DNA from 3 places in the Paenibacillus nanchangensis genome. Region 3 is predicted to be linked to each of the others. Evidence: predicted binding sites of a transcription regulator. Region 3 holds the regulator's gene; each other region holds the start of a gene.

Region 1 (10,813 bases), on a different contig from region 3:
TGCTTATGTCGGAATCGGCATTATTTTGATCTTTACCCTGGGAGCGCCGCTGGCGGCGGCCAAATCTCCCTTCCAGCCGCTGGTGATGGGCGGCACATTCGGCATTGCGCTGACGCTGGTTATTTTCGCCGGCTCGGAGCTGTTCACCGGAAATAACATGTTTTTTACGATTAGTACCTTGTCGGGACGCACGACGGTTGGGGATACCCTGAAGAACTGGGTTGTCGTCTTTTTCGGCAACCTGGCCGGGGCGGTACTGCTGGCGCTGCTGATCCAGGGAACGGGCTTGTTCAAAGCGGCTCCTCCCGAACACCTGCTGTTTGCCGCCTCCGCCAAAAAAATGTCGCTGCCTTTTTCGGAGCTGTTTTTCCGCGGCATATTGTGTAACTGGCTGGTCTGCCTGGCGATCTGGATGTCCTCCCGCGCCAAAAGCGAAGGAGCGAAGCTGATGCTCATCTGGTGGTGTCTGCTTGCCTTTATCGCCAGCGGCTACGAGCATAGTGTGGCGAACATGACGCTGCTGAGCGTGGCGCTGCTGCTGCCAAATCACCCGGAGACCATTTCGCTGGCCGGCTGGCTGCACAACATGATTCCCGTCACCTTGGGCAACATTATCGGCGGCGGCGTATTTGTCGGCATGATCTATTGGCTGATCTCGCCGGTACGCGGACCCAAACGCGGCTGATTGCCGCGGCTAAGCGAATAGGAACCTTTTTTAAAGGGTTAACAAGCGGTTATCTCAAGAGGCTGCTCCATTGCCGGAAGGCGTGGGGCGGCTTTTCGTATAATTAGGTCAGCCAGAGATTTCTGGCTGACCTATTTTTTTATGTTGCGGCATGCACCCATCAAAAAAAGACGTCCCGAAGGACGCCTAACTTTTTGCGGTTCGATATGATTCAAAGAGGAGAATAAAGGGTATAAATTAGAAAAGGTCCGGTTAGATTCGGCAAATCTCGTTTGGACACAGTTCGCAGTGGCAGATATCCTGCAGCATGCCCAAATCCTTGATCACAATCATGCCGTTTTCGTATTCCACGGCGTCTTTTTTGCGCAGATCGCTAAGCATGCGGTTGACGCTTTCGCGCGTGGCTCCGATCATATTCGAAAGGTCGGTATGCGTGATCTTTTTGTTAATCAGAATGGAATCTCCGTTTTTCTCGCCATACGTGTTGCTGAGACGGATCAGGGTCGAGCAGAGTGCGCCCGGCTTGCCGTACATCATCAGATCCCGGAATTTGGTTTGGGTCAGACGGTGATGAATCCCCATCCACTTCATGAAATCAATGGCAAAATCGCAGTGCTGGCAGATCAGAATCTCCAGGTCCTTTTGTTCAATGACGCCCACTTCACTATCCTCGATGACTTCGGCGGTGAAGCTGTGTTTTGTGCTGAAGAAAGGGTCGGCTTGACCTACCATGTCTCCCGCTTGGTACATATACAGAATGAGCTCTTTGCCTTCATCGGTTGATTTGGTCAGTTTGACCCGGCCGCGGCGGATGTAGAACAGTTTATCCGAATAGTCGCCTTCCCAGAACAAATGCGAGCCTTCCGGAATGACACGATCCTTCATTGTAACAAGAAGCCGGTTGAAGTTCTGTTCCGAGAAACAGTTCGTATTGCCATGGGCTTCGATAACATTGGTGTATTCGTTCATAATCGATATCCCCTTTATTCCCTCAGTTTTTCAATAAATTTTTAAATTAATTATAACCCGAAATTCCTCTTAATGGTTAATAGAAAAGCGGGAAAAAGTGTCGAATTTTTAACATTGTGATTATTTTCACTTCAAACGAGTGTTTTTCAGTGAGGTTTCTTGCACTAGGATTGCATGTCCATTCCACGCTTGGTAGACTTAAGGATGGAGTTGGAGAGAAGTCTTCCCTGCTGAAAGATCATTACCGGGGAAGGTGAGAGATACAGAAGATAATCACCGTTTTTCGGCATTTTAAGGGGATGAAGATGTGGCAATGGAGACGTTATTGCTGTGGCCGGGCGGAGCGCCAGGCGCCAAAGGCGCAGAAGATGAAGATTGTCCGGCGATCACGCCGTATCTCGTTGACGGGGAGAACAACCCCGCTGTTATTGTATGTCCAGGCGGAGGATATGGCGGAAGAGCGGGTCATGAAGGGGAGCCGGTGGCGTTATGGCTGAATACGCTTGGCATTTCCGCGTTTGTGCTGCGGTACCGCGTGGCGCCCTACCAGTATCCAGCGCCGGTTCTTGATGCGCAGCGCGCCATCCGTACCGTCAGACGGTACGCGGAGATGTTCCGGATCGATCCGGAACGGGTGGGGATTCTCGGCTTTTCGGCTGGCGGGCACCTCGCTTCCACGACCGGAGTTCATTTTGACGGCGGCGATGCGCGGGCGAACGACCCGGTTGAGCGCCATTCCAGCCGGCCGGATTTGATGATTTTGTGTTACCCGGTGATTTCCATGCTGGATCCCTACGCTCACGCAGGCTCCAGGCAGAACCTGCTGGGCGAGCAGCCGGATCCCGAATTGGTGGAATTAATGAGCACCGAACGGAACGTGAAGCAGGCAACCCCGCCCGTCTTTTTGTGGCACACGTCGGATGACGCTTCAGTTCCGGTTGAGAACAGCCTGCTGCTCGCTGGGGCGCTGAGACGGCAGGGGATTGCCTTTGATCTGCATGTGTATGAACACGGACGGCACGGCCTTGGTCTCGCGGAGGATGACGCCCATGTCAAGACCTGGAGCGGCGCCTGCGCTTCGTGGCTGAGATGCAACGGGTTTGCGTAATTTAAAAGTTTCGGAATCATAAATAGCAATGACGCGAAAAAGCAGCCGTCCGGCTGTTTTTTCTTGTTTTGTTTGAGGTAGGGGTTTGCAGTTGTTTAAACGGCTTTATGAACATGAATTGGCCTTACAACGGAGCTGAAACTTTTTACCAGATCACGCGTCTAATCAAAAGACCAATCAGTCGGGAGGCGATGTTAGATGAAACGAAAGCAATGGATATACGGAATGATAGCGGCAGCGGTGTTGGCCATGCCTCTTTCTTTATCAGCAGAAACTGCCAATGCTGCTCCGCGCACCACATTCATAGGAAGCAACTGGGGGTTGTCCGAAAAAGTCCCGGTGATAAAGCCATTTTGGACATTGGACATCGATAAACAAAACCAGAAAAGCAGCGATCCCGTATATGCGGCAGCAGCAGGAGGCAAGATCTTTACTCTGAAAAAAGGCCAGCTGCTTGCAGTCAATGCCAAAACGGGGAAAACCGTCTGGAAATCGGGCAGCGGGCTGAGCCGGGTGATCACGGTAGCGCAAAATCGGGTGTACACGGCATCGTCCGGAGGAAAAGTGAGTGCCTTTGATGCGGGCAGCGGCAAAGTTTTGTGGACATCTGCGGTCAAACTTAGCGATATTGGGCAGGTGGCCGTTAACACAGAGCGGATTATCGTCGCTGCAAATGGAGATCTAAAAGCGTTAAATGTAAAGGACGGCAAACTGCTGTGGACCGACAATTACGAGTGGCCGATTCAGGGACCGCTTCTCTTGGACGGGGATACTGTCTTAGCCGAGGGGTATGAATCGGGCGCTTATTCCTATACCGTTCTTCATGCCTTTAACGGGAAGACGGGAAAATCGATTTGGCGTAACTCCAATCAAGCTTTGCCCATTTATGTAGATGGCGGCAAGGCGATTGTGCAGAGACAAAGTACTTTGCTGGAGCAGCTTCCGCTGACGACGCTGGATACGCTTGATATGAAGACGGGCAAGGTGCTTCAATCGACGGCCTATAATCCGGAAAAAATCGACGTTTCCAAACTTGAACCCGGCGGCGGGGGCGGAGAAGCGTTGGTTGCCGACGGCAAGTTGTATATCATAACCGGGTCCAAGGTGTATGCCTATCCGTTAAAAGCAGATCCGTCCAAGACAAAGCCCGAGCTTTATACCCCCCAAGGTGTGGGGAAAAACCTGCAATATGCGGCCGGACCGCATGAAGGACGGATTCTTTTTATTGACGGGTATTCACTGTATGGGGTTAAGCTGGCCGACAAAATGACGGTGTCCTACTCGACTGGGCTCGATCTGCCGATTGCCCGTTTTGAACTGATCGGCCGGGGATTGTATGCTGCGCTTACGGATGGAAGTGTCATAGCAATCAGCCTTGCTAAGGCTGAGCCTGTACTAAAGCTGGAGGCAAGGGGAAGCGAATTCGGCCGGACGCTATCCGAAAGCGGAATGATTATCATACAGGCTAACGGCCGGCTGCTTGCCTTTAAAGAGCCTCAAAGCCTGAAGGCTCCTTAACCACTCGTTAGTTTAGCTCTCCTGAACATGCTGACAGATTTAACCTCAAGCGAACACATCTGAACATATCGAGCCTCCGGATTGCTTTCGGGGGCTCTTTAGCATGGAATGCAGCACGCTGGAAATGAAAGCGCTTTGAAAATAAATCAAAAAAATTTTATAGTTTGTGAAATAATTCACTATGCAAGACGACATAGATGTGTTATGATCAACGTGTAGAGAAAAACAAACATAAATTGACAGGAGGACGAGGGAAGATGGCAGTTAAGAATGAAGTGCCCGCCCAAGTAAAGCAGCCTACCGCAGAAGAATATGTTCAGACATTAGTTGATAAAGCTAAGAAAGCCGCTGAAGAATTCATGCAGCTCGACCAGGAACAAGTGAACAATATCGTTCATGCCATGGCACTGGCAGGACTCGACAAACACATGTATCTGGCCAAGCTCGCAGTTGAAGAAACCGGCCGCGGCGTATACGAAGACAAGATCACCAAAAACATCTTCGCCACTGAGTATATCTGGCACGGTATTAAATATGACAAAACTGTAGGCGTCATTGAAGACAACCCTTACGACAGCTTCCAGAAGATAGCTGAACCGGTCGGTATCGTAATGGGCATCACACCGGTAACCAACCCGACATCCACCACGATGTTCAAAGCGTTGATTGCAGCCAAGACGCGTAATCCTATTATATTCGGTTTCCATCCATCCGCGCAAGAGTGCAGTGCGGCAGCCGCCAAGATCCTGCACGATGCAGCCGTCAAAGCCGGCGCGCCTGAGAACTGCATCCAATGGATTGAAATGCCGACGATGGATAAAACCAACGCCCTGATGAACAATCCGGACGTAGCGCTGATTCTCGCAACAGGCGGATCGGCAATGGTCAAAGCGGCTTACAGCTGCGGCAAACCGGCTCTCGGCGTAGGCCCTGGCAACGTGCCTGCCTTCATTGAGAAGAGTGCGGATATCGACCAGGCCGTAACGGACATCATCCTGTCGAAGACCTTTGACAACGGCATGATCTGCGCATCCGAGCAGGCTGTTATTATAGAAGAAGCGATTTTTGACCAAGTGAAGAAGAAAATGATCGCAAACGGCTGTTACTTCGTCAACAAAGAGGAAGCTGCGAAGCTGACATCCGGCGCAATGAATGTAGAGAAATGTGCGGTTAACCCGGCAATCGTCGGTCAATCCGCTACGAAGATCGCTGAAATGTGCGGTATCCAAGTTCCTGCCGGAACAAAAATTCTGGTAGCCGAACTGGAAGGCGTAGGCCCGAAATATCCGCTCTCCGCTGAAAAACTGAGCCCGGTGCTTGCCTGCTACAAAGTGAAAAATGCCGACCAAGGCATCGAGCGCGCTGCGCAAATCGTTGAATTCGGCGGTATGGGACACAGCTCGGCGATCCACTCGAACAACGAAGAAGTTATTATGAAATTCTCGAACCGCCTGCAAACCGGACGTATTCTCGTAAATTCGCCGTCGACCCATGGCGCAATCGGCGATATTTACAACACGAACATTCCTTCGCTGACGCTGGGCTGCGGATCGTATGGCCGCAACTCCGTATCGCAGAACGTGACTGCCATTAACCTGATCAACGTGAAAAGGGTGAATCGTCGTACCGTGAATATGCAATGGTTTAAAGTGCCGGATAAAATCTATTTCGAAAAAGACTCGACGCAGTACCTGGCCAAAATGCCGGATATCACACGTGTTGCAATCATTACCGACCCGATGATGGTGAAGCTGGGTTATGTGGAGCGCGTTGAACATTATCTCCGCCAGCGTCAAACTCCTGTAGCAATCGAAGTCTTCTCGGAAGTTGAACCGGATCCTTCGACCACTACCGTTGAAAGAGGCACGGCCATGATGAACCGGTTCCAGCCGGACTGCATTATCGCACTGGGCGGCGGTTCGCCAATGGATGCTGCGAAAGGCATGTGGCTGTTCTACGAACATCCGGACGTTGATTTCAACAACCTGAAACAAAAATTCATGGATATCCGCAAACGGGTTTACAAGTATCCTAAACTCGGCAACAAAGCTAAATTCGTAGCCATTCCGACAACTTCGGGTACGGGTTCTGAAGTAACCTCTTTTGCAGTAATTACTGACAAAACTGCCGGTAACAACACGAAATACCCGCTGGCTGACTACGAACTGACACCGGATGTAGCGATTATCGACCCGGTATTTGTATACAGCCTGCCGAAGACCGCAGTTGCCGACACCGGTATGGACGTATTGACTCATGCGATCGAAGCTTATGTTTCCGTTATGGCGAGCGACTACACGGATGGTCTTGCAATCAAAGCAATCCAACTGGTCTTCCAGTACCTGGAGAAATCCGCGCTGACCGGCGACAAAGTTGCCCGCGAGAAAATGCACAATGCCTCGACGCTTGCAGGTATGGCTTTTGCCAATGCATTCCTGGGCATCAACCACAGCTTGGCGCACAAATGGGGCGGTCAATACCATACGGCTCATGGACGTACCAACGCCATCCTGATGCCGCACGTTATCCGCTACAATGCGAAAAAACCGACGAAGTTCGCTTCGTTCCCGAAATACAACCACTTTGTAGCTGACGAGCGGTATGCCGAGATCGCACGTATTCTGGGACTGCCGGCCCGCACGACCGAAGAAGGCGTCAACAGCCTGATCAATGCGATCCGCGAGATGAACAAAAAGCTTGGCATCGAGGAATCGTTCCAACAGCTCGGCTTCGATCCAGCCGACTTCGAATCCCGCGTCGACTACTTGGCTGACCGCGCATTTGAAGATCAGTGCACGACCGCCAATCCGAAGCTTCCGCTGGTTAGTGAACTGGCCGATGTATACCGGAACGCATTCTACGGCCGCTTTGACAACTAAAAATGTAATAAATGGGTAATTAAATAAAGAGTGGACGCTTTGGGACTGGATAGAAGTGACAAATATCACCGAAAAGGTGATATTTGTCACAGTGCTTTTTCAGAAAATAAACTAAAATGTTTATATAGCAACAAGGTCCCAAAGAGTTCATTACTAATTGTGAAAATTTGAACAAACAGCCTCTTGGGATCGCGAGACACGGGATCAACCTTCAAGCCCGCGTTCTCTACTAAATATAGATGGAGGGATTTTAAATGTCGGTGGTTGAAAGAGAAGTACAAGATGTGAAATCCGGATGGCGCGGCTTCAAGAAGGGTAAATGGTCCAAGAAAGTTAACGTTAACGATTTTATTGAACAGAACATCAAACCGTACGAAGGCGACGAATCGTTCCTGGTCGGTCCTACTAACAACACGAACGAGCTGTGGAAGATCATCTCCCAGCTGAGCAAGGAAGAAAGAGAAAAAGGCGGCGTGTGGGATGTGGACGTTAATACGGTATCCACCATCGTTTCCCACAAACCTGGCTATATCGACAAAGACAAGGAACAAGTGGTAGGCGTTCAAACTGACGCGCCGTTCAGACGTTCCATTCAGCCTTTCGGCGGCATCAAGATGATGATCGACGCTTGTAACGCTTACGGCTTCGAGCTTCCTCAAGGCATCGTCGACATGTTTACGAATATCCGCAAAACGCATAACCAAGGCGTATTTGATGCATATACAAGCGAGATGAGAGCTGCGCGCAGAGCCGGCATCATCACTGGTCTTCCGGACGCTTACGGCCGCGGCCGCATTATCGGCGACTACCGCCGCGTAGCGCTGTACGGCGTAGACTTCCTGATCAAAGAGAAGAAACAAGATCTAATCAACCTTGAAGTGGATTCGATGGTGGATGACGTGATTCGTCTCCGCGAAGAACTGTCGGAACAAATCCGCGCACTTAATGAACTGAAGCAAATGGCCGAAATGCACGGCTTCGATATTTCGAAACCGGCTAACACTGCCAAAGAAGCGTTCCAATGGGTATACTTCGGCTACCTGGCCGCAATCAAAGAACAAAACGGTGCGGCAATGTCCCTCGGACGCGTATCGTCTTTCCTTGATATCTATGTACAACGCGACATTGAAGAAGGCACGCTGACAGAAGAACAAGCGCAAGAGCTTGTTGACCATTTCGTAATGAAGCTCCGGATCGTTAAATTCCTGCGTACACCGGACTACAACGATCTGTTCAGCGGAGACCCGACTTGGGTAACGGAATCCATCGGCGGTATGTCCGTTAACGGAACAACCCGCGTTACGAAAAACAGCTTCCGCTTCCTGCACACGCTGTACAACCTGGGTCCGGCTCCGGAACCAAACTTGACTGTACTGTGGTCGGAACAACTGCCTGAAGGCTTCAAAAAATATTGCGCCAAAGTATCGATCGAAACCAGTTCCATTCAATATGAGAACGACGATCTGATGCGCCCGATCTACGGCGACGACTACGGTATCGCCTGCTGCGTATCCGCAATGCGTATCGGTAAACAAATGCAATTCTTCGGCGCACGCGCCAACCTGGCTAAAGCGCTGCTGTATGCTATCAACGGCGGTGTGGACGAGAAATCCGGCGTTCAAGTTGGTCCGGAATATCCGCGCATCACGTCCGAATATCTGGACTACGAAGAAGTAATGAAACGCTTCAAACCGATGATGGAATGGCTGGCTAAGCTGTACATGAACACGCTGAACGTGATTCACTACATGCATGACAAATATTCCTACGAACGTATCGAAATGGCTCTGCATGACCGTGACATCCTGCGCACAATGGCTTGCGGTATCGCCGGCCTGTCGGTAGCCACCGACTCCCTGAGCGCGATTAAATATGCGAAAGTTAAACCGATCCGCAACGAAGAAGGCATTGCCGTTGATTTTGAAATCGAAGGCGAATTCCCTTGCTACGGCAACAACGACGACGCTGTCGACAGCATTGCGGTAGACCTGGTAGAATCTTTCATGACAATGATCCGCAAGCATCACGCATACCGTAACGCACTGCCGACGCAATCGATCCTGACGATTACTTCCAACGTTGTATACGGTAAGAAGACCGGTACTACGCCTGACGGACGTAAAAAAGGCGAGCCGTTTGCACCTGGTGCCAACCCGATGCATGGACGCGACAAAAAAGGCGCGCTGGCTTCGCTGAGCTCTGTGGCTAAACTGCCGTACGAAGACAGCCTGGACGGTATTTCCAACACCTTCTCGATCGTACCAAAAGCACTGGGTAAAGAAGCTGAAGTACGGAAGAGCAACCTGGTTTCCATGCTGGACGGATACTTTGGCAGCAAAGGCCATCACCTGAACGTCAACGTATTTGACCGCGAACAACTGATGGACGCGATGGAGCATCCGGAGAACTATCCGCAGCTGACCATCCGCGTATCGGGTTATGCTGTTAACTTCATCAAGCTGACTCGCGAACAACAGCTGGACGTAATTAACCGTACGTTCCATGGTCAAATGTAATATAGTCGCCTAAACGACTTAAATAGTGTATCAAGGGGATTACCGCCCTGAACCTTGGGGCGGTAAATCCTTGTACTCGGATTGTTAAAATTTTAAATTTCGGAAGATCGGGCCGGACGGAACAGCGGCCGTGGATCTTGAGTGTCTGAAGTTCAGACCGATAGCGAAAGGATGACCTCATATGATAAAAGGCCGCATTCACTCCTTGGAAACCTTCGGTACCGTTGACGGGCCCGGTATCCGTTTTGTGCTCTTTATGCAGGGCTGCCTGCTGAAATGCCAATACTGCCACAACCCCGATACTTGGGCACTCGACGAAGGCAAAGAGATGACCGTTGAGGAAGTGCTGAACGAAATTGAACCTTATTTGAACTATTATCGTTCTTCCGGCGGCGGACTCACGGTATCCGGCGGCGAGCCAACCCTTCAGGCACACTTCGTAAAGCAGCTGTTCACAGAGGTCAAACAACGCTGGAACCTGCATACAACCTTGGACAGCAACGGATACAATGAAGGAGACAAAATCGTTGATCTGCTGAATGTAACCGATCTTGTGCTGCTGGATCTCAAGCATATTGATGATGAGGCACATATCAAGCTGACCGGTAAATCAAACGAACGTACCTTGAAGCTCGCCCGCTGGTTGTCGGATCATGGACGCAAAATGTGGATCCGCCACGTTTATGTACCGGGAATCCATGACCGGGAAGAAGATTTATTGAACCTTGGGCGGTACATCGGCACTCTGAACGGGGTCGAAAAATTTGAGATTTTGCCGTACCACCAGATGGGGATTTACAAATGGGAAATGCTCGGCAGACCGTATGAGCTGGAAGGCGTTCCTTCCCCGACGGACAAAGAAGTACAGCGCGCCTACCGGCTGATTGAAGAAGGACGTCAGCAGACGGCTTTGGTGTAAGCGCCAGAATCTTTAATTGGTCAGTAGGCTGCTAAAAATATAGGAAATATATCAGTAACGGGATTCCAGAGCGGAATCCCGTTTTTGGTGCGGCGATGCTTCAGGTCCCAAGTGTAAACGTCTTGGCGCGTTTTAGGCTTAAAGAGCTGCTTAACAATTACTGCTGTACGTGCTTATCAACTACTATTGTACGTGCTTATCAACTACTGCTGTTCGCGC
Region 2 (10,813 bases), on a different contig from region 3:
GTTTCGCTATAGTTGGATTGTACGCACACAAAAAGTACATTGGCAAGGTTTCGGGGGGTGGCATCGACCGTTAGGCGGATGAAAAAGGGACCTTGCTCCTGCCTAATATGCCTGAAATGCGTGTGGACGCAATACCGGTCCGCAGCGAGAAGACAGGACCGCTGTAACACTGGGCAAATCTATTAAACCAGACTTGTCCTTAAGGTGGAAATCGTTGGATGGCCTCGCTGAACGTGATAAGATAGTTTGAGTTCCGCTAATTTCCATCATTTCGTTGTTTCGTGAGGAGGAAAATCAAATGCAGCTTTATACGTACGACCTCGGCTTTTTCCCGCTTGACTGGGAGTTCTGCTTCATGCAAATTGAAGATTACAAAGCGTTCCTGACCCGGAAATACGCTGAAAATGAAACGTTTTACCAGCATGCCGGCGCCAAGATCGGCGATGTGCTGCGGGAGCTGGATGAACTTCTGGAGGCCGCAATGAAGGACTGGGTAAAGCAGTTTCCACGGAATAACGAGCTGCGCTGCCCTCCCATGGTGTTTGCCCTTCCGCAGGGAGACCTGCGGGGCGGCGCCGTCTTTGGAATGATATTAAAGCGTGACGAAGACGGCGATACGCTGGTGTATTCCCCCGTCCCTCTTCCTCATTTAAAAGAGGTGTAAAGCCATGACGGAAATGCTGCGTCCCGAGTGGATGATGCTCAACCGTACCGGCAAGGAGCGCCGGATGCGCGAGCTTGAGGCGAAACTGCCTGAGGGTTTTATTTTTAAGCGGATGGAGCGGTTTGAACGGTACGGTGTCAGCCTAGAAACGGGCGTCTTTACCTATAAAGACAGCGAATTTGTGTGGATTCCCGGCGACAGGGTTACCTTAGGCTGGGAGCAGTCGCTATGGCCAGGAGAGATGGACCAGACTACGATGGAGGATATGCAGGAAACCTTGGCCGCAGCGGGAATGGATGCGGCAGCCGGCCCCGAGCTGCTGCAGCAGCAGATGTCGCCCATACGGAGCACTGAGATTCGAGCCATGCTGGTAGAACGGAAGACGCATTCCGCAGGTTGGATCGAAGTTGCAGAAGGCGATCTGGACCCGCAGGAGGATGAGGATGTACTGGAACAGTTAGCGGAGTTCAGACTTTCGGATTTGAACGGATACGAAGTGTATCAGTCCTATCGCCTGGACCGCACAGCAGACGGTATTCGTATTTATCTGTTCGAATACACTGAGGATTTATCCGAGTGGTTAGAGCATAAACTGGAGGAACCCTTTGACCTCCTGACCGAAGAGGAATGGGAGTATGTCTACGGGGGAGGAACCCGCTCGTTGTTTCCTTGGGGGGACAGCTTCGATTACACGATGAAGGTCGCTCATTTCGGTGAACTGGATAAGCTTGGCGAAGCAGGCGAGCTTGACAGGTTTGGCGAAACGCGCGAGCTTGTCAAGCTTGGCGAAGCAGGCGAGCTTGTCAAGCTTGGCGAAACTGGCGAAACTGGCGGATCAGCCGGTAAAGGATCACCGGACCGGCCCTTTGATTTGGCCCTTCCGAACGGCTTTGGCCTCTGTTTTCTTGGCGATCCTTACCAGATTGAGCTTACCGTCTCGCCGGAAGGACAGGCCGTCAGCAAAGGCGGAGACGGCGGAAACGCCATTTGCAGCGGCGGCGGGATCTTTTGGGGGTATCTCCCTGTCGCCGTCTATTTCCGGAATAACAGAGATGACGATTTGGAATGGGCGGACCGCCTTGACCATCTGCATTACCGGCGGATCCTCCGGTTGTAAGACGGTTACTTCAATGCTGCCCACCCTCCGCAGCACGGGCGAGAATATAAACCCTTCCGTCTGCGTTAATCACCTGGGTCCCGTTATCCAGCTCCGCGAGCGGCTGCTCCCAGTGCACATGGCCGCAGGCGACAAGCAGCGGCGGCATCCGTTCCAGCACCTGACGGATGCCGGGTTCGCCAGGCAGCAGCCTGGAAGGCACATCAGGGCCCTGGTGAAGCATTAACAGCTCGGGACCGCTCCGGAGAAGCCTGTGCAGCACGCCTAGATACTCCGCTTCCGGCATCCGGTTTGGTTTGTCTGCCCTCCCGATCACACCGCCCAATCCTGCGGCCTTTATTCCGCGATGCTCTGAGATTTTGGGAATGTCATAATAGTCGATTCCCGGCGTAATCTGCATCTGCTCCACCCCTTCGGGTGTAAACAAATCGTGATTACCCGCCACGCCGATTACCGTCTGGAACGAGCGCCGGAAGGCGTTCCATACGGGCAGCGGGTCGCCGCTGGAGCCTCTTTTGGCGGGATCGCCGTACAAATCGCCGCACAGCAGCACCATCACCTTGTCCATTTGGAGCGCCGGGAACGCTGCCTCCAGCAGAATTGGCAGCCATTCGGCCAATTCTGCACCAATCTGCTTGTCGGGCGCCTCTCCCACAGCCTTGTGCCCCGAAATTCCCTGCAGATCGGAGGCAATAATCAGGCCGTCGATCCCTTCAGGCAGGCCCGCAATCTGACCTGCATAGACAGGCAGCCAGACATGTGCCGCCCCTTTTCCGCCAGGCTGGGCGGAAGTGACGGGAAGCTGATCCACCGGCTGGTCGTCAAGACTGACGATACGCAGTGCCCGGCTTCCTTTTTTAGCTGATTTCATAACCTCACTCCCTGTCCTGTACGCCCTGTACTGAAGGGACAAAATCTTCCCTACCCGTCATTGCTGCTGCCGCAAACCGCTTCCCAGGCTTCCGCCACCGTAACCGGCGTTTTGGTACTGGACTCGCCTCCGCCTTCCGCCGTCCAGAGCGGCGGGTAATAGCTGAACACCTGCCCGGCCGAAAGTTCACTCAGCTCGTTCCGCCAGCCCTCCCAGCGAAATGTCTTGTAGAACTGATCCAAATCCCCTTCCGCCAACCAGCCGATAAAACCGGAGTAGGCGAGTTCAGTCGATTCCCATTCCAGTGTATCCGGCGCGTAATAATAGATATGGCCTGTCCGGCCGAACCGCCCCGTATCCAGCGCAAAAAAACCGCCCGCAGCGTCATAAGCCACCACCAGCAGTCCGGACAGGGACGGCGTCCCGCCAGCGCTTTGCAGTCCGTTCCACCCGGCCAGATTTCCATAAATGCCCTCCCCGCCAGCGCCAAGCAGAGTAAGCCAGCCGTAATCAAAGACGATCCCGCCCGTCTCATAAGCGATTGTCCCGAGATAAGACCGGGTGCTGACCTGAAGGAGATACAGCGTTTTCTCCGGCGCGCCTTCCGCTGGCGGGATTACACGGTATTGATTTTTCCCGCCGCTAAGCAGTTCCCTGAGCTCCGACCAGGCATGGTTTTCTTTATCAACAAGCGCTTCTACAGATAAGGTATTCATTGGTTCGCCCCTTTCTAATGCTGCTGCCGCCTCATCCTTCGATGATTGCTGCCTTTCGATGGTTGCAGCCCTTTCGCTGATTCCAGTCTGTTTCAACCCATTCCCGCCCCCAGCGCAGGAAGTACGGATAAACGCAGGCCTCAAAGCACTGCAGTGTTTGTCCGGATGGATGGAGGGAACTGAACGGCTTATCTTGTCGCCGCCCACTCCCAAAACTCAAAATGCTCCGACCCTGCTTCAGCAGCAAGCTCAGCCGCCTTGACCGGCAGGAGATAGGCCGTACCGAGCGCGCGGATAAAAGATTCAAAATCCCGAGCAGCACTCCGCCAGCTGCCCCATTCGTCTTCACTTGTTACTGCGTAGACTTCGCCGCTGTCCGTGTTCAAAAAGATCCCGTACGGATCGGAGTTCGCAATACCCAACCAGGAGGAAGGCCTCGTCTCCCCGCTCCACCACTGGTCAAACGAAGCGGTTGTGTTCATAGCCACGATCATTTCCACGTAATCCTGTTCCGCACCAAACATCACGTTATTCAACGAAAAATCATCCAGCTCATACGCGGATATAAAACGGGCGAACGGTTCGGGAAAAACGGTACCCAGCCGCTGCTCCGCCTCTTCCAGCCCGGCAAGCGGTTTGGCTCTTTTGACCAGCCTAAGACCGGTTACTACATCCGCCAGCGGAATAAATTTACGGTCCAGACTCTCCGCGATTTCGTTTATGGTTAACAACATACGCACGCTCACCCCTAAGAACTCGGCTTCTATAAACCTATGATTTCTATTATAGCTGTTTCCAGGAGAAGGACAAATTGGCGAATCGCTCTCATATGAATCTATTGGGACGAGACGTAAGCTTCTGCATCAGCCGGTTAAGATTAATTTAAGATTAACGAAATAGTACCGAAAGGTTGAACTGATATTCTTAATCCGTACGTCTGCCAAAAAGGGACGGAATCAAGGAGAAGAGGTAAAGAGAGAGATGAAAAGAATACTGCGGACCATAATCCAAACATTTATAATCATGCTGGTTATGGTCACCGGCAGCGTGCTGCCTTTACTGCAACCGGGGATAGCCCATGCGAAAACGGCTCCACCACTTGCTTTAGACACGGACCGAATTGATAAATTTGTGGAAACGATGCGCGAAAAGCTGGATATTCCGGGTGTGGCTGTCGGCGTTGTGCAGGGAGACCAGACCGTCTACACCAAGGGGTATGGAATTTCCGGCTCCGATGGCCAGCCTGTTACCGCGCAAACCCCTTTCATTTTAGGCTCCGTCACCAAATCGTTTACAGCGCTGGCCATCATGCAATTAGTTGAACAAGGCAAAATTGACCTGGATGCGCCGGTGCAGCGCTATTTGCCGGACTTTGAGCTTGCCGACAAGGAAGCGGCAAAAACGATCCTCGTCCGGCATCTGCTGAATCAGAACAGCGGGCTGTCCACATTACATGGGCGGGCGGCTTTTACCAACACGGTGCCATCGATAGATGAACTTATCCATAATCTGAAAACCACACCATTAACCGAGGCCGTCGGCAGCAAGTTTCAATACTCCAATTTTAATTACGATATACTGGGCGGAATTATTCAGGCCGTTTCCGGCAAGTCTTATGCTGGATATATTCAGGATCATATCTATTCTCCTTTGGATATGAACAACAGCTTTACTTCTACGCCTGAAGCGAAACTACATGGATTGGCCACAGGCTACAAATCCGTTTTTGGTTTCATTGTTCCTTTTGAGCAGCCGGACAACCAATCTATGCTTGCATCCGCGTATCTGATCTCAAGCGCAGAAGATATGACCCATTATTTAATTGCGCAAATCAATGGCGGTAAATTCCGTGACCGCAGTGTGGCTGCTGCAGAAAGTGTTGTGAAGATGCATCAGCCGGCCATAAAAGATCCTACCACCGGCGGTGAATACGGCATGGGCTTTGAGATCGTTAATGGTATTGTTCAGCATGCAGGTGACGTTGAGAGCTTTCATTCCGATATCAAGCTGGACGGAAATTTAGGTGTTGTGGTATTGGTCAATACACATGATTATTTAGTTCGAGGCTTCAAATTAAGTATGGTGGCTGATGGAATTCTTGATATTCTGCATGGCCTCGAGCCGGACGAGGATGCAGGCAGCATTACCGGTACACTTATTGTTGTTGACATAGCATGTGCAGCATTGGTAATTATGCTGGGAGTGTCCGTTTACAATCTGCTTAAACTAAAAAAAAGAATCCGGTTTACCCCGCTGCGGATCAGCTTATTCGCAATGGGCCTGCTTTTGTTTCATGTCGTGCTGCCGATTACGGTTTTATATGGTCCCAGCCATATTTTTGCCCCATGGAAAGTGGTGTTCTCCTTTTTGCCTGGAGTTGGGCATCTCGTCTTTGGCCTGAGTATCCTATCGCTCGGGATGGGTGCTGCCAAGCTGATGGTATGGATTCATACTCTGCGCCTGCACAGATTAAAGAAAAGCGGGGAACAATCACCAGCTATATAGACTGAAATATTGAATGACAGGAAAAGGGAGATGTCGCGGAGGCAATTTGGAGATGGAGGAGCGAACGCGATTGCCTTTATTTTCGGAGTTCTACCGCTATCTGAGACTTTCATTCAAGAACTCCGAAAATAACAGCAACCGGAAGTCCCAAATTGGCCGCAGTGGCGGCTCCGCCCCACCTGTCCTCCTAAAGTTCAGTCTATATAGAAGGGAATAGAGGAAACCGGAGGGGCTGATTAAGATAACCGGAAGATTTGGTTACTTTAATTACAAAACGTTTTTTTTAGTTACGCAAACTTCCAATAAACGCCGGTTACCCGCTATGATAATTGTGAATTTATGCACAAGGGGGCAATACCTAATTATGAAAAAGACATCATCGGCCGCTCTTCTTCTCCTGCTGTCGTTCCTGCTTGTCATCGCGGGATGCGGCAGCGGCAGCAATGCCGGAAACAGCAAGGAAGCCGCCAGCAGCGCGGCGCCTTCCGCCAGCACCGCTCCGTCGGCAGCGCCGGGCGGCGAGAACAAGAACGCAAGCAGTGACACCAAATCCGTAGAAGCCGTTTCGGGCGCTTCCGAAACCAGCTATACGCCTTACGATCAGCTGAAAGACAGCTACGACCTGATCATCGTCGGCGCAGGCGGCGCCGGTATGTCGGCGGCGCTGGAAGCCAAAGCCAAAGGCATGAATCCGGTCATTTTGGAAAAAATGCCGGTTGCCGGCGGCAACACTACCAAATCGTCTTCGGGGATGAACGCCTCCGAAACGAAGTTCCAGAAAGAACAAGGCATTGAGGACAGCAACGACCTGTTTTATGAAGAAACGCTGAAAGGCGGACATGGCACCAACGACAAAGAAATGCTCCGCTTTTTTGTGGACAACTCCGCTGCCGCCATTGACTGGCTCGATTCCATTGGGATCCGGCTGAACAACATTACGATCACCGGCGGAATGAACGAGAAACGCACCCACCGTCCGGAAGACGGCTCTGCCGTTGGCCAATACCTGGTCAAAGGCCTGGTCAAAAACGTCCAGGAACAAGGAATCCCGCTGTTCGTGAATGCCGATGTCAAGGAGATCACGCAGCAGGACGGCAAGGTGAACGGCGTTAAGGTTGTTTTTAACCAGACGGATGAAAAAACCATCACGGGTAAAGCCGTAGTTGTGACTACCGGCGGGTTTGGCGCCAACATGGACATGATCTCCAAAGTCAGACCCGACCTGAAAGGTTATGTGACCACCAACCAGGTGGGCAGCACAGGCGACGGCATCACGATGATCGAGAAGCTCGGCGGAACAACCGTCGATATGGATCAGATTCAAGTTCACCCAACCGTTCAGCAGGAAAAATCGTATCTGATCGGTGAAGCAGTGCGCGGCGAAGGCGCGATTCTTGTCTCCAGCGAAGGCAAGCGGTTCGTTAACGAACTTACCACCCGCGACAAAGTCACCGAAGCCATCAACACCCTGCCGGAGAAATCGGCTTATCTCGTATTTGATTCCGGCGTAAAAACCCGGGTAAAAGCGATTCAGCAGTACGAAAAAATGGGCTTTGTGATTCAAGCCGATACCATTGAAGCGTTGGCCGAATCGATTAAGGTTCCCGCAGACCAGCTGAAAACAACGCTGGATACCTGGAACGGCGCCGTAAAGAACAAAAAAGACGCCGAGTTTGAAAGAACAACCGGTATGGACAACGATTTGTCCGCGGCACCGTTTTTCGCCATCAAAATTGGCCCCGGCATCCACTACACGATGGGCGGCGTCAAAATCAACACCAACACCGAGGTGCTGAACAAAGAAGGCAAGCCGATTCCGGGACTGTTTGCAGCCGGGGAAGTTACAGGCGGACTGCATGGTCAAAACCGCATCGGCGGCAACTCGGTGGCGGAAATTATCATTTTTGGCCGTCAAGCCGGCATCAAATCGGCGGAATACGCCGCCGCGCAATAACCGGTCCACCGGATAAACGGCGAAACGGTCAACTGAAGCTGATTACGCAGCAAGCGCCTGGACGGATCCCCGCTCCAGGCGCTTGTTTTTGTATGAGTGCCAACTACATTAATTCGTATAAAGCAAATATTCGCCGCAGCTTCTGCAGCGGAACAAATAACCCCTCCCTCTTGCTACCTCTCCTGCACCAGCCGGCTGCCCGGTACGAATCATAGACAACTCAGCTCTGCTGATATACCGTTGCGGTCATCCGGTCATCCGGACAGACAAACATATAAAACAAGCCTTCCCCGTACTCTACAAAATCGGCATAATCGATCTGCCCCACAAACGTCATTCTCCGCCCGCAGCAGGGACAAACGGGATATTCCGCATCCTGCACCCAACCCGGGAATCCGCCTAGCTGCGAATCCTGCTGAGACAGCGCCCAGACTGCTCCGTAATAAGGGGAACGGGGAACAGGCGACAAAACAAGCGGAGGTGCAGTCGGCGCCATTTCTTCCTCGTCCGGAATATCGGCCAGGTAATCGGGAATCTGATTATGTACGCTCCATACTGGCGTTCCCGAAAGATCGGCCTCCATATAAATAAACCCGTAACATCCGCAGTGCTCGCAGGTTTCGATCCGCAAACGTTCCTGCTTCAGCATCAGGCTGCTGAGGGACGGATGGGCGGCATCCACATCGGCGAGGCAGGTCAACCTGCGCCCGCACCATGGGCAGCTATTCTTGCTCCCGGTCATAAATACAGCGGCAGAGGAGAGCGGCTGCTCATCATCTGCAGGTTCCTTTTGCACAATGGCATAAGCGCTGCCGAGAACCAGCTCCCTCCGCTTCCCGTCAGGCGTCAACTCCCAGCCTGCTTCTACAGTGTATTCCACGGGTTGTACATACAGGTTGCCGGCCCAGGCCGGGGGATGGCTGCGCCACTCCAAATGCCTGGCAACTACCGCCTCATCTCCAATCCAGCTTAAAGCAAGCAGCACGCCATTCACGTGCTCCTCGTCCTGCTCCGCCAGGTGCAGCAGCCGGTCCCGTGTTGCTTCCGCAGCATCCTTATAAAGTAAAGGCGTGGTGTAAATGTTTTTATCCATCATGAGATTATGGATACCGGAGATGTCCGTATCCCGGTAGACTACAAGCGAACCCAGGATCTCCTCCGCCGTGTCCGTATCCTCTTCGGAAATCAATTCCCTCGCATAATCGATTAACGCCGCTGCTTCCAGATCCGTAAGCCGGGCATACACCTGCTCACGCGGCAGCGGATAAGCGACCCACTGAATGAGAGGATCATGGCGTCTTGGAGCATGCATGACTTTGATAATTTCGACGGGATCCGTTAGCCCTTCATAAGGATTAACAGTTTTACGGTGCGCTTCGATATACGCCTGCCGCTCCTGCCGTTGCTGTTCCTGATGGCAGGGCATGCAGTATCCGCCGGTTTTTGCCGCTGTTGCAGGGAGAATCGTCGCCTTGCATCCCTCCGTGCGGCAGGGAAGCCTTTCGGTCATATTAACCACCTCATTCCACACGGCTTGGATCGCCGCAGAGCTTATTCGATATAATATTTTACCTGCTGTTCAAAAACCGTTACATAATAATGCTTTTTGGGATATTGGTCTTCACGCAGCATGGCGCTTATTGGCGAATGCCCCTCTTCATAATGCACGCCATATTCCAAATTGTCGTACAGCTGTCTGGACAGCCGCTGCAGGAGCGGCTTATCCTTGTCGGAGCAGCGCCATCCGAACCGGATCATGTCCATCTGGTCCAGCGGATCGCGATAGGTGTCCAGCACAATGCAGACCTTCGTGTCCTTGGCACCAAACACCAGCACATCGCCGGTATGCAGCGGGGAATCAAAAAAACGCGCATAAATCCGGCCAATCGGCACCTTGATCTGCAGCGCGTCCATCACCGCTTGAAAATCCTGGCTAGACAGGTATTCCTCCTCGCCAGCATCCGGATACTCCACCAAATCAACAATCGGACCCATCATGCGAAACTCGTATTTCAAACGGGACACCTCCTTTAGAACGCCCTAATGCTCAGGTGTATTCGAAACAAACCACCGCTTTGCGAAGCCCGCGGTCATAGAACAGGTACAGCGCATCCGCACCATAGGCCTGGAACAAATAACCGGTTAAGCGCCCGACATAAGCAAACGTTTTTCCATCCGGCGTCTTTGGCACATACAGGAGATTGGTCTGTTCAAATTTCAGCATTTCTTCAATAGACTCGTTGTATTTTTTGATGAACTGCTGCTCCTCATCGGATTGAAACGCGAGGTCGTCGAGAACGCCGTTGATTTCGGGAAGATCCGTCCCCCAGCCTGATGCTTTTTTGGCCATGAAATCCTTATACAGGTCTTCCTCGGACACAGCGCCTTCGTCAAAGCTTGAAGCGTAAGGATACAGATGCCCGCGTTTTTCAAAAAACAGCTTGCGCGCTGCATAATCCGTTTCATTGTCCGTATACGCCTGCTCCAATTCGGAGCCTGGTTCCTGCTCCAGCTGAAAATAGTTCCAATCGGCCTCAAACCGGTATTTGCCGTCCGCCGTTACATCAAAACCCAGCGTATCCTCACGGGTATAATTCTTGTGATAATCAGCCGTCGACTGCCCCACGCTGCCTTCATAAATTTCTTTGGCCGAAACAAAATGGACCCACTGGTCTTCTTCCTCGTTCAGCCATTTCAGATTTACGGACACCAGCGGCAGCAGATGGCGGCGGCAGCGCTCCAGTTCGCCTTCAAACACCGATTCATAAGTAGGAAAAACGCGTATGTATTGCTCAGGAATATTCACTGTATCCAGCTCCTTTGCACTTCAATGTTTTCATGGTTCAGTCAATATCACTAAAAAACCACACTGTTTACGGCGGCCTGTCCTGCCTGCAGCAATGCGGTATACAGTCTCGCTGAGCAGGCTTCGAATTCGCGCTCCAGGCCGTATTGACATGCTACATTTGGCGGGTCGTCGTTCCAT
Region 3 (10,813 bases):
CAATCAGCAATATACGGGGCTCGTCGGAGCTGTAGATTCCATCCATCTCGGTCAGCAGCTGATTCAGCGTCTGGTCGTATTCCCGCTGCTGTCCGCCTTCGCGTTTGCCGCCAATTACATCAATCTCATCGATAAAAATAATAGCGCTTTGTTTGTTTTCTTTTTCCGCCCGGGTCCGGGCGTCTTTGAACAAGTCGCGGATTCTGCCCGCTCCCACACCGACGTACATCTCCACGAACTCACTGCCCGAAGCGGCGACGAACACCGAATTGGTGTAGTGGGCCGCGGCTTTGGCCATCAGCGTTTTGCCTGTTCCCGGAGGCCCGGTGAGCAGAATCCCCTTCAGCGGGCGGATGCCGAATTTGCTGATCTCTTCGTGCCGGATCAGGAAATCCAGCGCTTCGCGCAGCTCCTGCTTGGCGTTCTCCTGGCCGCCGATCTGCTCGAATGTCAGCTTGGACGGTCCTTTCTTTTTGCGTTTCTTATCGGCTCCCGCATTGACGGTCAGTCCGCCGCGAGAATGCGCGAGCATCAGCAGAGCGCCGATCATGGCGGCTCCAATCAGCAGCGGGACAATATTAAGTCCAAGGAATGCGAGGAAAACAAGCAGCACCGGCACAAATCCGATCACCGCTTCTTTGGTCCATTTAGGCATTAGTCCATACCCCCAGTCGTTCTGGTTGCCGCGGCAGAATCACGAATTTGCTTTCCTTGCCGTCTGTCAGGCTCACATACACATTGCTGTCATCAATTTCCGTTGTTGCCGAGATACCATCATACTCCTGGGCCAGCCGGTCCAGCGTGCTGGGAATCAGCGTGTATTTCCGGCTCTCCATCGCTTCGGCGACGGAGAACATCGCTTTCTCCCAATATTCATCCAGACGTTTGTTGGAGTGCTGCTCAACGTCAAGCTTCAGCTTGCGGCCGCCGATAACGGATTGTCCTTCAGCATTTATATATTGAACGAGTTCACGTAATTTTGTTCCAGGCTCCAAATCGAGTTTCAAAGCGACCTCGTTGCGGGTAATAGAAATATGAGATTCGTTAACTCCTTTATAATCATTAACAATTTTTTTCAGCGGTTGCTGGACCGCATATTGACGGTAAAGAAACCATCCGCCGAACAATACCGAAGCCGACAGCAGCGCTGTCAGCAGTATAGCGACAGGACGCAGTTTCATATAACCTCTCCTTTCGGGTTGAACACATGATGCATGGACAGCGCAACTCTAACTCTACTATCAGCTAACTTCACACTCAACAGCTAAACTTCACACTCAACAGCTAAACTTCACAATCAGCAAATGCCTGTGTAGATTCTATCAGGCATTTGTTTGCCGTGCAATCGTACAAGTAACAGTATATCACAGTGTATATACTTTTTCGAAGCAGATTGTGAAATATATTTTAAATTTTAGCTGCCAAATCGCTGCATTGCAAGTTTACTAGTTTTACCACGGCTGTACAGCTGCTTACGGTGGGGATTAGTTCTTGAGGTTTAGCAGAATCCCACCTCTCTACCAGCCTTTACTGGCAATACCAGAGATTAAGTTTATCCCGTATTAGTTTGCGATAACCGTCTGATAGATCATAATGTAGTTGTCATTGATATACTGCTCGATCAACAGGCGGTCAACTTTTCGATCAGGATGTTTAATTTCCGGCACTTTTCGGATCCCATGCGTTCGCAGAGCACTTCCACCCATTCCAAAGTAACACCATACCCTGTAACCTATAACATGTAACCTATGCCGTTTGATATATCACCTAATATATATCCTCCAATATATACGATGCAACTATATCATGTAACACGTACCATGTAACACAGACCATGTAACACAGACCAAACACAGCCAAAAAGGGCTGAGCGCGCCTACCGCGCACCCAGCCCTTTTTTAGTTGACGTAAATCGGATTCCCGATGGCGGCGCCGTCGGCAAACCGGAAAAACTGATAATAATAGTGCTCATCCTGTTTATAAAACAGCTGCCAAGCGTATTCGCCATCATATACGCCAGGCAGAAGCCGCTCAACCGATGCCTGCGGCAGCGCTTTGGCGATCACCTCGCGCATCCGCGTTTCATCCAGCCCGTTCTTAAGCGGCTCGGCATGAACAGTGTTTTCTCCTTGCGCAGGCTGGCCTCCCGGCTGAAACCGAACCCAAACCATCAGTTCCTGCCCGGTAGCGTCTGTTCCGGTAAGGGTCCAGTAGATGGATTGGCTGTCCCAGACCGATTTCTGAGCACGCGTAATCTCCACCAGCCCGGCCTGGGTTTTGGCGGCCGCTTCCGCCGCTCTTTTTTCGGTCCATTGATCCTTCATAATGTAAGCATAAATCAAATGGAGTCCAAACAGCACCAAGAGCAGCGCCGACGTTCCGAGTGCGATCCATTGTCCCTTTCTTTTCAACCGTTTCCGCTCCCTCTCATCCCCGCGCGCTTACCGTTTCAGCAGACCTTCGAACGCCTGCTGGGCGCTCCGGCGGATCCGCTCTTCATCCAGCGTCAGGCATTCGCCGTTCTTAACCACCTGTTTTCCATCAACCCACACATGCGCCACATCTTTGGCGCTCGCCGAGTACACGGCATGGGATAACAGGTCCGAGTGGGGCAGCAGATGCGGCTGATCAATGTCAATGGCGATCAAATCGGCTTTCATTCCTACTTCAAGGCGTCCTACCTCAGGCAAAAAGACCGACTTTGCTCCATACTCTGTTGCCATCCGCAGCGCTTCGGCCGCGGGCACCGCCGTAGGATCGCCGCTTACTCCTTTATGAATCAGCGCCGCAAGGCGCATCTCTTCGAACATGTCGAGGTTGTTGTTGCTCGCCGCGCCGTCCGTACCCAGCGAAACCGTGACGCCGGCCTTCAGGAGCTCGGGAACACGGGCGACGCCGCTTGCAAGCTTAAGATTGCTGCCCGGGTTATGCGACACCCCAACATTGTGGCGTGCAAGGATCTCAATCTCCTCATCCGTCAGATGGACCGCATGCGCAACAAGCGACGGACGCGTGAACATGCCGAGCTTCTCCAGATGCGCTACGGGTCTGAGGCCGTAATCGGCGGCGTTTTGCTCCACCTCGCGCTGCGTTTCGGACATGTGGGTATGGAGCGGAAGATCCAGCTCATGCGCCGCTTCCACAAATTTGACAAAATAATCCGGCGGACAGGTATACGGTGCATGCGGCGAAATCATGGCTGTAATCCGGCCGTCCGCCTGGCCATGCCAGTTGCGGGCAAAACGGACGGCTTCCTCCAGCTTCGCCTTCTGCACGTCCTCGGGGCACAGACCGATAACGCCCCGCATCAGAACAGCGCGGATGCCGGACTGGTCAGCCGCTTCGGCCACCCGGTCCATATGGTCGTACATATCAAGGAACGTGGTTGTTCCGCCTTTGAGCATTTCCAGAATCGACAGCGAACTTCCCCAGTATACGTCGTCTCCGGTAAACTTGGCTTCCATCGGCCACATCTTCTCCTGCAGCCATACCTGCAAAGCAAGGTCGTCCCCGTAACCCCGGAGCAGCGACATCGCGGCATGTCCATGCGTATTGACGAGCCCGGGCAGAAACAGCAGCCGGCTCCCGTCCACCTGGCGGACTCCCTCTATATTCTCGGGTTCGGTTTCGCCTATGTACGTAATCCGGCCGTCATCCACAATCATCCAGCCGGTAAGAACCGAACGGTCCGCCGAGTTAACGGCAAACCGGCCGTTGCGAATCACCCATTTACGGTCATTGCTGCTCATTTGCGGTCTCCTTTCCATCAGGCAGATAATAAGCTAGGCTTTGCAGGTCGGTTGTGAAATCCGCCGCATGAACCCGTACCTCGGGCGGCGTCTTCAGAATAACCGGCGCAAAGTTCAGAATCGCTTCGATGCCCGAACCGACCAGGATATCGGCAACGGCCTGCGCTTCGGAATCCGGGACGGTAATAATGCCGATCCGGATGCCTTGGCTCCGGATTGTATCGGCCAGTTCTTCCATCGGCTGCACGGTCAGCGAGTTGATTTTTTGCCCGATTTTGGGCGGGTAGGAATCAAAGATGGCAACGATTTTCATCGTGTCCTTCAGATAGGCGTTGTAATTCGAGAGCGCATGGCCCAGATTACCGGCGCCGACAAGGGCTACGTTAATCTGCTGGTCCAGCTTCAGGATATGCCGGATTTTTTCGATCAGATACGAGACGTCATACCCGATGCCTTTGCGGCCGAAGTCGCCAAAATAAGCCAGGTCCTTCCGGATCTGCGCCGGGTTGAGCTCCAGCTTCTGCCCCAGCTCCTGGGAAGAAACGGTCGCGATTTCGCGTTTGTTCAGCTCGTTCAGAAAACGCAAGTACACCGGCAGACGGCGTACGACCGCTTCCGATATTTTGTCTGATTTCATCGATGATCCTCCTCGTTAGAGATGCCTTCCGGGTAACCCGCGCAGCTTCCTTCCGGGCATAACTTCCCCCGTTCGTGTTCCGCGTGTGTTCCCTATAGAGCAGCGGCAGCAAATACCGCTTGCTTGTGTCCGCAAACTGCTTTGACGGCAAACCTGCCGCCAAAAGCCGGAAACGGCAGCGGTCCGGTTCGCCCGGCAGCCGGATGGAAAACCCTTACAGATAAGGTTCCACCCCGGTACCGTTTGAATTGCTTGCAGCTAAATTTATTCTCCGCTGGCCTCGGCAGCTCCTGCTTCCAGCCATTCCGTAATACGCGGAACCAGCTGTTCGGTCAGCATATGCTCCATTTTGGGCCCCGGCAGCGAATATAGAAAATATTTACCGTAATAAGACTCAATTACTCGGGTATCGTATACAATAACGATTCCCCGGTCCTCCGCCGTCCGCACCAGCCGTCCAAAACCCTGTTTGAAGCGGATGACCGCCTGGGGGACCGACATCTGCATAAAAGGGTTTTTCTTCTGGGCCTGCAGCAGCTCCGCTTTAGCTTCGGCCAGCGGGTGGTTTGGCGGCTGGAACGGCAGTCTGACGATAGCCAGACAGGTCAGCGCTTCACCCGGAATATCGACGCCTTCCCAGAAACTGCTGGTCCCGAGCAGCACGGATGCGCTGCTGTCCTGGAACCGCCGGATCAGCTTCGTCCGGCTTCCCCCTTCAACACCCTGCCCAAGCACGGTGATATTCTCGGAGGCAAGCGCGTCCTTCAAAGGATCAAATACCTGTTTCAGCATCCGGTAGGAGGTAAAGAGCACCAGCATTCTTCCGCGCGTCGAGACGGCGGCCTCGGCAAGCGAACGAACCAGCTTCTCCACAAAACGCGAATCCCCGATGCTTCCTTTAACGCTTGGAAAATCCCGCGGAATCACCACCAGCGCCTGCTCCCTGTACTTAAACGGTGAAGGCAGCTGGGCGGTCATCACCCGTCCTTCCGCGTTTGCTGCGGATAAGCCGAGATTCTCGATCATATACTGGAAGGATTTGTCGACCGACAGGGTGGCGGAAGTGAGCACAACGCTTTTTTTCTTGTCAAAAAACAATTCCTTCAATTGGGCGCTGACGTCCACAGGCACCGCGTACAGCTGTAACGAACGGGCCCGGTAGTTGCTGTTCGCCTCCAGCCAATAAACAATGCCGGTATCTCCCAGCTTCATGAAAAGCTGCAGCGATTCCCGAACCTGGGCCAGTTCCTTAAACAGCCCGCCGAGATCCGTTACGATCCCCTCCTGAGACCAGGTGTCGTTTTCCCTCATCTCACCCAGCATCGTGTCCCCTTTACGGATCAGATCCGCCAGAGCGGTCAGCAGGCTCGCCGAAAGAGCGGACACCTCCTCCCAGTCCGTTGGCTTCTTCGCAGGATTCAGCCGGAGGACCAGCTGACCGGCTTCACCGGCAGACAGCTCGCTCCGTTCCGGGATCAGCGTATACAGCCGTTCGCTCAGCATCTCCCAGTTCTCCCGCACCGTCATGATATCCTCGCTCATCCGGTCGATGTTTGCCGTCCATTCGGAAGCCTGTTCACCGCCGGAGGACTGCAGCATTTGCCGCAGCATCGGCAGCTGGCCGTTCCGGCTGTCCTTAAACATGCGCTGCAGCGTATGCGTCACCGTAAAATGCTTCAGATGCATGCCAAGGTGTTTGCCTGCGACGTCTTCAAGATGATGCGCCTCGTCAATTACCAAATGCTCGTAAGCGGGCAGCAGCTGATGCCCCGCTTTGACGTCGGCGAACAGCTTGGAATGATTGGTGATGACGACATCGGCCAGGCCCGCCTCATGCTTGGCCCGGTGATAAAAACACTTGCGGAACCAAGGACACGCCCGCCCCAGACACGAATCAGTGTCGCTGGCGACAGTCTCCCAATAATCCCCGCCCCGGTTGCCAAGGTTCAGTTCTTCATCATCCCCGGATTCGGTCCGCGTAAGCCACACCAGCATTTGGGCGGAGATCAGCAGATCTTCCCGCGGGCTGACGAACTCCTTGCGGTTGATCTTCAGTTCCAGTTTCCGCAGACACAAATAATGACCGCGTCCCTTGAACACGGCGGCTTTGAACGGAAACGGCACCGCCTGTGTCAGCAGAGGCACATCCCGCTCCCTTAGCTGATCCTGCAGGTTGATGGTATGGGTGCTCACCATTACCTTGCTGCCGTTTTTGACGCTGTGGTAAATGGCCGGCAAAAGATAACCCAGCGATTTGCCGGTGCCGGTGCCTGCCTCAATCAGCAGATGTTTATCCTCCGACAAAGCGGTCATCACTTCACCGAACATGATATCCTGCGATTCCCGGCTCTCGTACTTTGGCAGCAGCGCGGCCAGCCTCCGTTTGACCCGTTCCAGATAGTCCTGGAACGATACGTCCTCCAGCGGATTCGCTTCCCCTTCCTCCCTGGGCGCACTGAGCTCCGTCCAATCCCCGACCTTCAGGGCTAGCTGCCGGTAATAGGTAAGGTCATCCTGCTGGGAGAAGGTCTCCATCTCGCGCTCCTGCAGCAGGCCGTCAAAGTACCAGGCCAAATCGCTGTCTTCGCCGGCAAACAGCTCGTTCAGCCGCTGAATGGTAAGCAGCGGCAGGTCGTACAGCTCCTCCAGACAGCGGAGCAGCACAAGCGCGGTAGCATGTGCATCGCTGTCCGCCTGATGGGGCCGGTCATGCTGCAATCCGAAATGGGCCGCAACGGCGCCAAGCTGATACGTGGTCAGCGACGGAAAGCAGATCTTCAAAAAATCAATGGTATCAAGGATGCGCCCCTGGAACGGAAGATATCCGCACCGGTCCAGCGCATTCTGCAAAAAATGAAAGTCAAACGCAACGTTGTGTCCCACCAGCACGCAGTCATCCAGCAGGGGCACCAGTTCCATCATCATCTCTTCCAGCTCCGGCGCCTGCTCCACATCGCTGTCGCGGATGCCGGTCAGCTCCGTAATGAAGGGCGGGATCGGCGTTCCCGGCTTGACGTAGGAACCGTATACCCGGGAGATGGACCGGTCTTCTTCGATGATGGCAAGTCCCACCTGGATGATCTCACCCACGGATTGGGTTCCCGTCGTTTCAAAATCAAGCACGGCAAATTTCATCGGTATAGATTTCCCTTTCCCTTTGAGACTCTTTATCAGCATAACAGATGTTGCCCAAAAAGGCGATGCACACCCGGCCATCCGGCAGGGTGTGCATCGCTAAAAATCAGGCATATGCGCGGGAGAATGGCACTACAGCAAAGAGACAAGCTCCATCCCGTATTGCAGTTCTCCTTCTTTCCTCCGGCACACCTTCAGGTTCTCGGCCGGTTCCTGTAAATCCGGAGCGTACTTCAGCGCAAGCGAAAATAAATCCTGTGCGTCCGCCAGCAGGCCTTGACGGGCCAAAATACAGCCCATCACGTTGTACGTGAACGCCTTCAGCCTCCGGCTGCGGACGCCCGGAAGCATCCGCTGCAGATGCGTCCATGCGCCGCCGTGATCGCCGGAGTGCAGCAGAGCCAGCCCCGAATACAGACGGGCCGGCACACTGTCGGGATATTCGCCCAGCACCTGACCGAATTCCCGGACGCACTCCGGATACATCAGCAGCTTGAAGTAGCCCTGGCCGCGGGCAAAAGCAGGATGGCGCAGCTCCGGCGCTTCATTCTGCCCAAGCTCGCGTTCTCCTTCGCCTCCCGGATCTTCAGCCAATTGAAAGTCGCTCATTTTCTCGGCAAAGGCCAGCCATTCATCCATCATTTCATCACACAGCCGGCGCAGCAGATTCCAGTTGCCGAGCAGTTCCTCCCGGCGGGCCCCCTGCGCCGTGGGATAATGGCGGATAATTTCCTGGAGCATGTCGTTCATTTCAGCAAATACATGTTGAAACACGGGACATCCCACCCTTACGGATAATGAGATCAGCGCGGCTTGCCTGACTTCATTTTTTGCCTGCGGGGCGGGTTTCATCCGCGATGCCATTCATTACATAAGCCGCCTGAACCGCCCGATGGTTAAGCGATCGTGGAATGGGGCTCCCGGTCCGTAAGCTTCACCGGACGGTTCCCTTCGCCGACAAATACAACCGTCGGTTTATGGCTGGCAAGCTCTTCCTGGGACAACATCGCATAAGAAATAATAATGACTGTATCGCCGGGCTGCACCAGCCGGGCCGCGGCGCCGTTCAGACAGATCACCCCGCTGCCCCGGGGTCCCGGAATCACATAGGTTTCCAGTCTGGAGCCGTTGTTATTGTCTACGATTTGGACTTTTTCGTTCTCCAGCAGATCGGCCGCTTCCATCAAATCTTCGTCGATCGTAATGCTGCCGACGTAGTTGAGGTTGGCTTCAGTTACCGTAGCGCGGTGGATTTTGGATTTCATCATATGCCTAAACACAAGCCGGCACCTCCTTGGGAGTAAATACAATATTATCTATCAGACGTGTCCGGCCGAACTTGACCGCAAGCGCCATAATGACTTCACCCTCCACATCCTGCAATGTCTGGTCCGGGCGAATCGCTTCCAGACCGGGGAAGGACAGCACCTCAACGTAATCAATTACGGCCGCCGGTGAAGCTGCGATCCTTCCGCGCAGCAGACGCCCGGCTTCTTCCGCCGTGGACACTGCTCCACTCTCAATCGCGGCATACGCCTCGCGCAGGGACCGGGACAGCACCAATGCTTCCCGGCGTTCCTCTGCGGAGAGGTACACGTTCCGAGAGCTAAGCGCCAGGCCGTCCGCTTCGCGGACAATTGGACAAGCTACAATGTCGATATCCAGGTTCAAATCCTCGTTCATGCGGCGGAGCACCGCTACCTGCTGGGCATCTTTTAGCCCGAAATAAGCAGCATCCGGTTTCACAATGTTAAACAGCTTCATGACAACAGTAGTCACGCCGTCAAAATGACCGGGCCGGGAAGCGCCGCACAGCGGCGCGGTGATCGATGACACCGACACCTTGGTCAAAGTGGGTTCCGGGTACATTTCTTCCACCGAAGGGATAAACACGAAGTCGGCGCCTTCCCGCTGCGCAAGCTCCAGATCGCGCGCTTCATTCCGGGGATACGCTTCATAGTCCTCATTTGGACCAAACTGCAGCGGATTGACGAAAATACTAACCACCACCGTGCCGGACGCGGCTCTGGCCTGACGGATCAAACTGGCGTGGCCTTCATGCAGGTATCCCATTGTCGGCACGAAACCTACCTGCCCCAAGCCCGCTGCCCGGCGCTCGCGTACAGCCTCACGCAGCTCGCGGATCGTTCGAATCGTTTTCATCGTGATGTCTCTCCTTTATCCTCATGACCGTAAAGTGAACCTACAACGTCCGCATCCGCTCCAAACACATGCTGCTCGGCCGGGAAGGACCGGTCTTTGACTTCCTTGACGTAGGCGGAGATACCTTCGCGGATCATGCCGCCGATATCGGCATAAGTCTTGACGAACCGTTTCTCCCGGTACGAGGAGGTATATTTCAACAGGTCGTGGAACACCAGCACCTGGCCGTCGCAGCCGCGGCCTGCTCCAATGCCGATCGTCGGGATGCTCAGCCGCCGGGAAATAAGTTCGGCCACCTCTTCCGTGACCAGCTCCAGCACGATGCCGAACGCACCTGCCGCTTCAAGGGCCAGCGCGTCGTCCAGCAGACGCCGGGCGTCCGCCTCGTCTTTCCCTTGCACGCGGTAGCCGCCGATCGTATGCACCGATTGCGGGGTCAGGCCGATGTGGCCAAGCACCGGCACGCCCGCGGCGACAATTTTGGACACCGTTTCGGCGATTTCGGCGCCGCCTTCCATTTTGACCGCATGGGCGTGTCCCTCCTGCATCAGACGCCGCACATTCCGCAGGGTCTCATCAATGCCCCCATGGTAAGTCATAAACGGCAGATCCGCCACAATAAAGGTATGTCCGGCTCCTCTGGCTACCGACCGGGTGTGATAAACCATATCGTCGATCGTAACGGGCAGCGTGGAATCGTATCCGAGCACCACATTGCCCAGTGAATCGCCGACCAAAATCATGTCGATTCCCGCCTCTTCGGCCAGTTGGGCCGAAGGATAATCATACGCGGTCAGCATGCTCAGCGGCACACCTTCCGCCTTCATTTTTTTCATTTTTACGATGTTTAATGCCTGTTTTTTTTCGCCCAATCTCCATTTCCCCTTTCGACACTCCAAGTATGAGCGCAAACAAAAAAACCCTTTAGCATGTCCGCTAAAAAGGTCCGAAAGGCAAAAAAGAGTCACTTGCGATCGTCCCTTCTGTCTCGGTCCTTACGGCTCAGAGCAGAATCCAACGTAACCGTCCTACAGTTACCAACTAACTTATGCGCCCGGAGTGCGGTTCCATCTTGGGATACCGCCTCTTACCGCTAGTATAACAAACTGCGGCAGGTTTGCAAACCCGT

Evidence for each region. Region 3 encodes Rex, which represses fermentation and respiration genes when NADH is low (regulators of the CRP and FNR family bind a similar motif). Its sites were predicted from a motif close to TTGTGAAATATTTCACAA; they were not measured.
Region 1: the regulator Rex is predicted to act here: its motif matches at 7,317-7,334, upstream of pflB (formate C-acetyltransferase).
Region 2: the regulator Rex is predicted to act here: its motif matches at 6,203-6,220, upstream of ACE6ED_RS10395 (flavocytochrome c).

What each region holds. Positions count from the first base shown of each region.
Region 1 covers NZ_JBHOFD010000005.1:189,536-200,348, reverse strand. Annotated here, with positions in the region: gene ACE6ED_RS05665 (formate/nitrite transporter family protein) at 1-685, shown strand, start outside; gene ACE6ED_RS05660 (Crp/Fnr family transcriptional regulator) at 938-1,654, opposite strand; gene ACE6ED_RS05655 (alpha/beta hydrolase) at 1,968-2,762, shown strand; gene ACE6ED_RS05650 (outer membrane protein assembly factor BamB family protein) at 2,961-4,280, shown strand; gene adhE (bifunctional acetaldehyde-CoA/alcohol dehydrogenase) at 4,538-7,159, shown strand; gene pflB (formate C-acetyltransferase) at 7,414-9,675, shown strand; gene pflA (pyruvate formate-lyase-activating protein) at 9,857-10,594, shown strand; gene tlp (small acid-soluble spore protein Tlp) at 10,798-10,813, opposite strand, start outside.
Region 2 covers NZ_JBHOFD010000011.1:53,098-63,910, reverse strand. Annotated here, with positions in the region: gene ACE6ED_RS10425 (hypothetical protein) at 299-664, shown strand; gene ACE6ED_RS10420 (hypothetical protein) at 669-1,781, shown strand; gene ACE6ED_RS10415 (metallophosphoesterase family protein) at 1,792-2,652, opposite strand; gene ACE6ED_RS10410 (DUF2625 family protein) at 2,703-3,368, opposite strand; gene ACE6ED_RS10405 (SMI1/KNR4 family protein) at 3,557-4,102, opposite strand; gene ACE6ED_RS10400 (serine hydrolase domain-containing protein) at 4,350-5,873, shown strand; gene ACE6ED_RS10395 (flavocytochrome c) at 6,238-7,827, shown strand; gene ACE6ED_RS10390 (DUF1963 domain-containing protein) at 8,048-9,337, opposite strand; gene ACE6ED_RS10385 (hypothetical protein) at 9,379-9,843, opposite strand; gene ACE6ED_RS10380 (siderophore biosynthesis protein) at 9,875-10,633, opposite strand; gene ACE6ED_RS10375 (hypothetical protein) at 10,684-10,813, opposite strand, start outside.
Region 3 covers NZ_JBHOFD010000028.1:19,134-29,946, reverse strand. Annotated here, with positions in the region: gene ACE6ED_RS20885 (AAA family ATPase) at 1-655, opposite strand, end outside; gene ACE6ED_RS20880 (hypothetical protein) at 648-1,181, opposite strand; gene ACE6ED_RS20875 (cell wall elongation regulator TseB-like domain-containing protein) at 1,899-2,411, opposite strand; gene ACE6ED_RS20870 (amidohydrolase) at 2,442-3,749, opposite strand; gene ACE6ED_RS20865 (redox-sensing transcriptional repressor Rex) at 3,736-4,386, opposite strand; gene dinG (ATP-dependent DNA helicase DinG) at 4,651-7,521, opposite strand; gene ACE6ED_RS20855 (tetratricopeptide repeat protein) at 7,654-8,295, opposite strand; gene panD (aspartate 1-decarboxylase) at 8,418-8,801, opposite strand; gene panC (pantoate--beta-alanine ligase) at 8,794-9,684, opposite strand; gene panB (3-methyl-2-oxobutanoate hydroxymethyltransferase) at 9,681-10,556, opposite strand.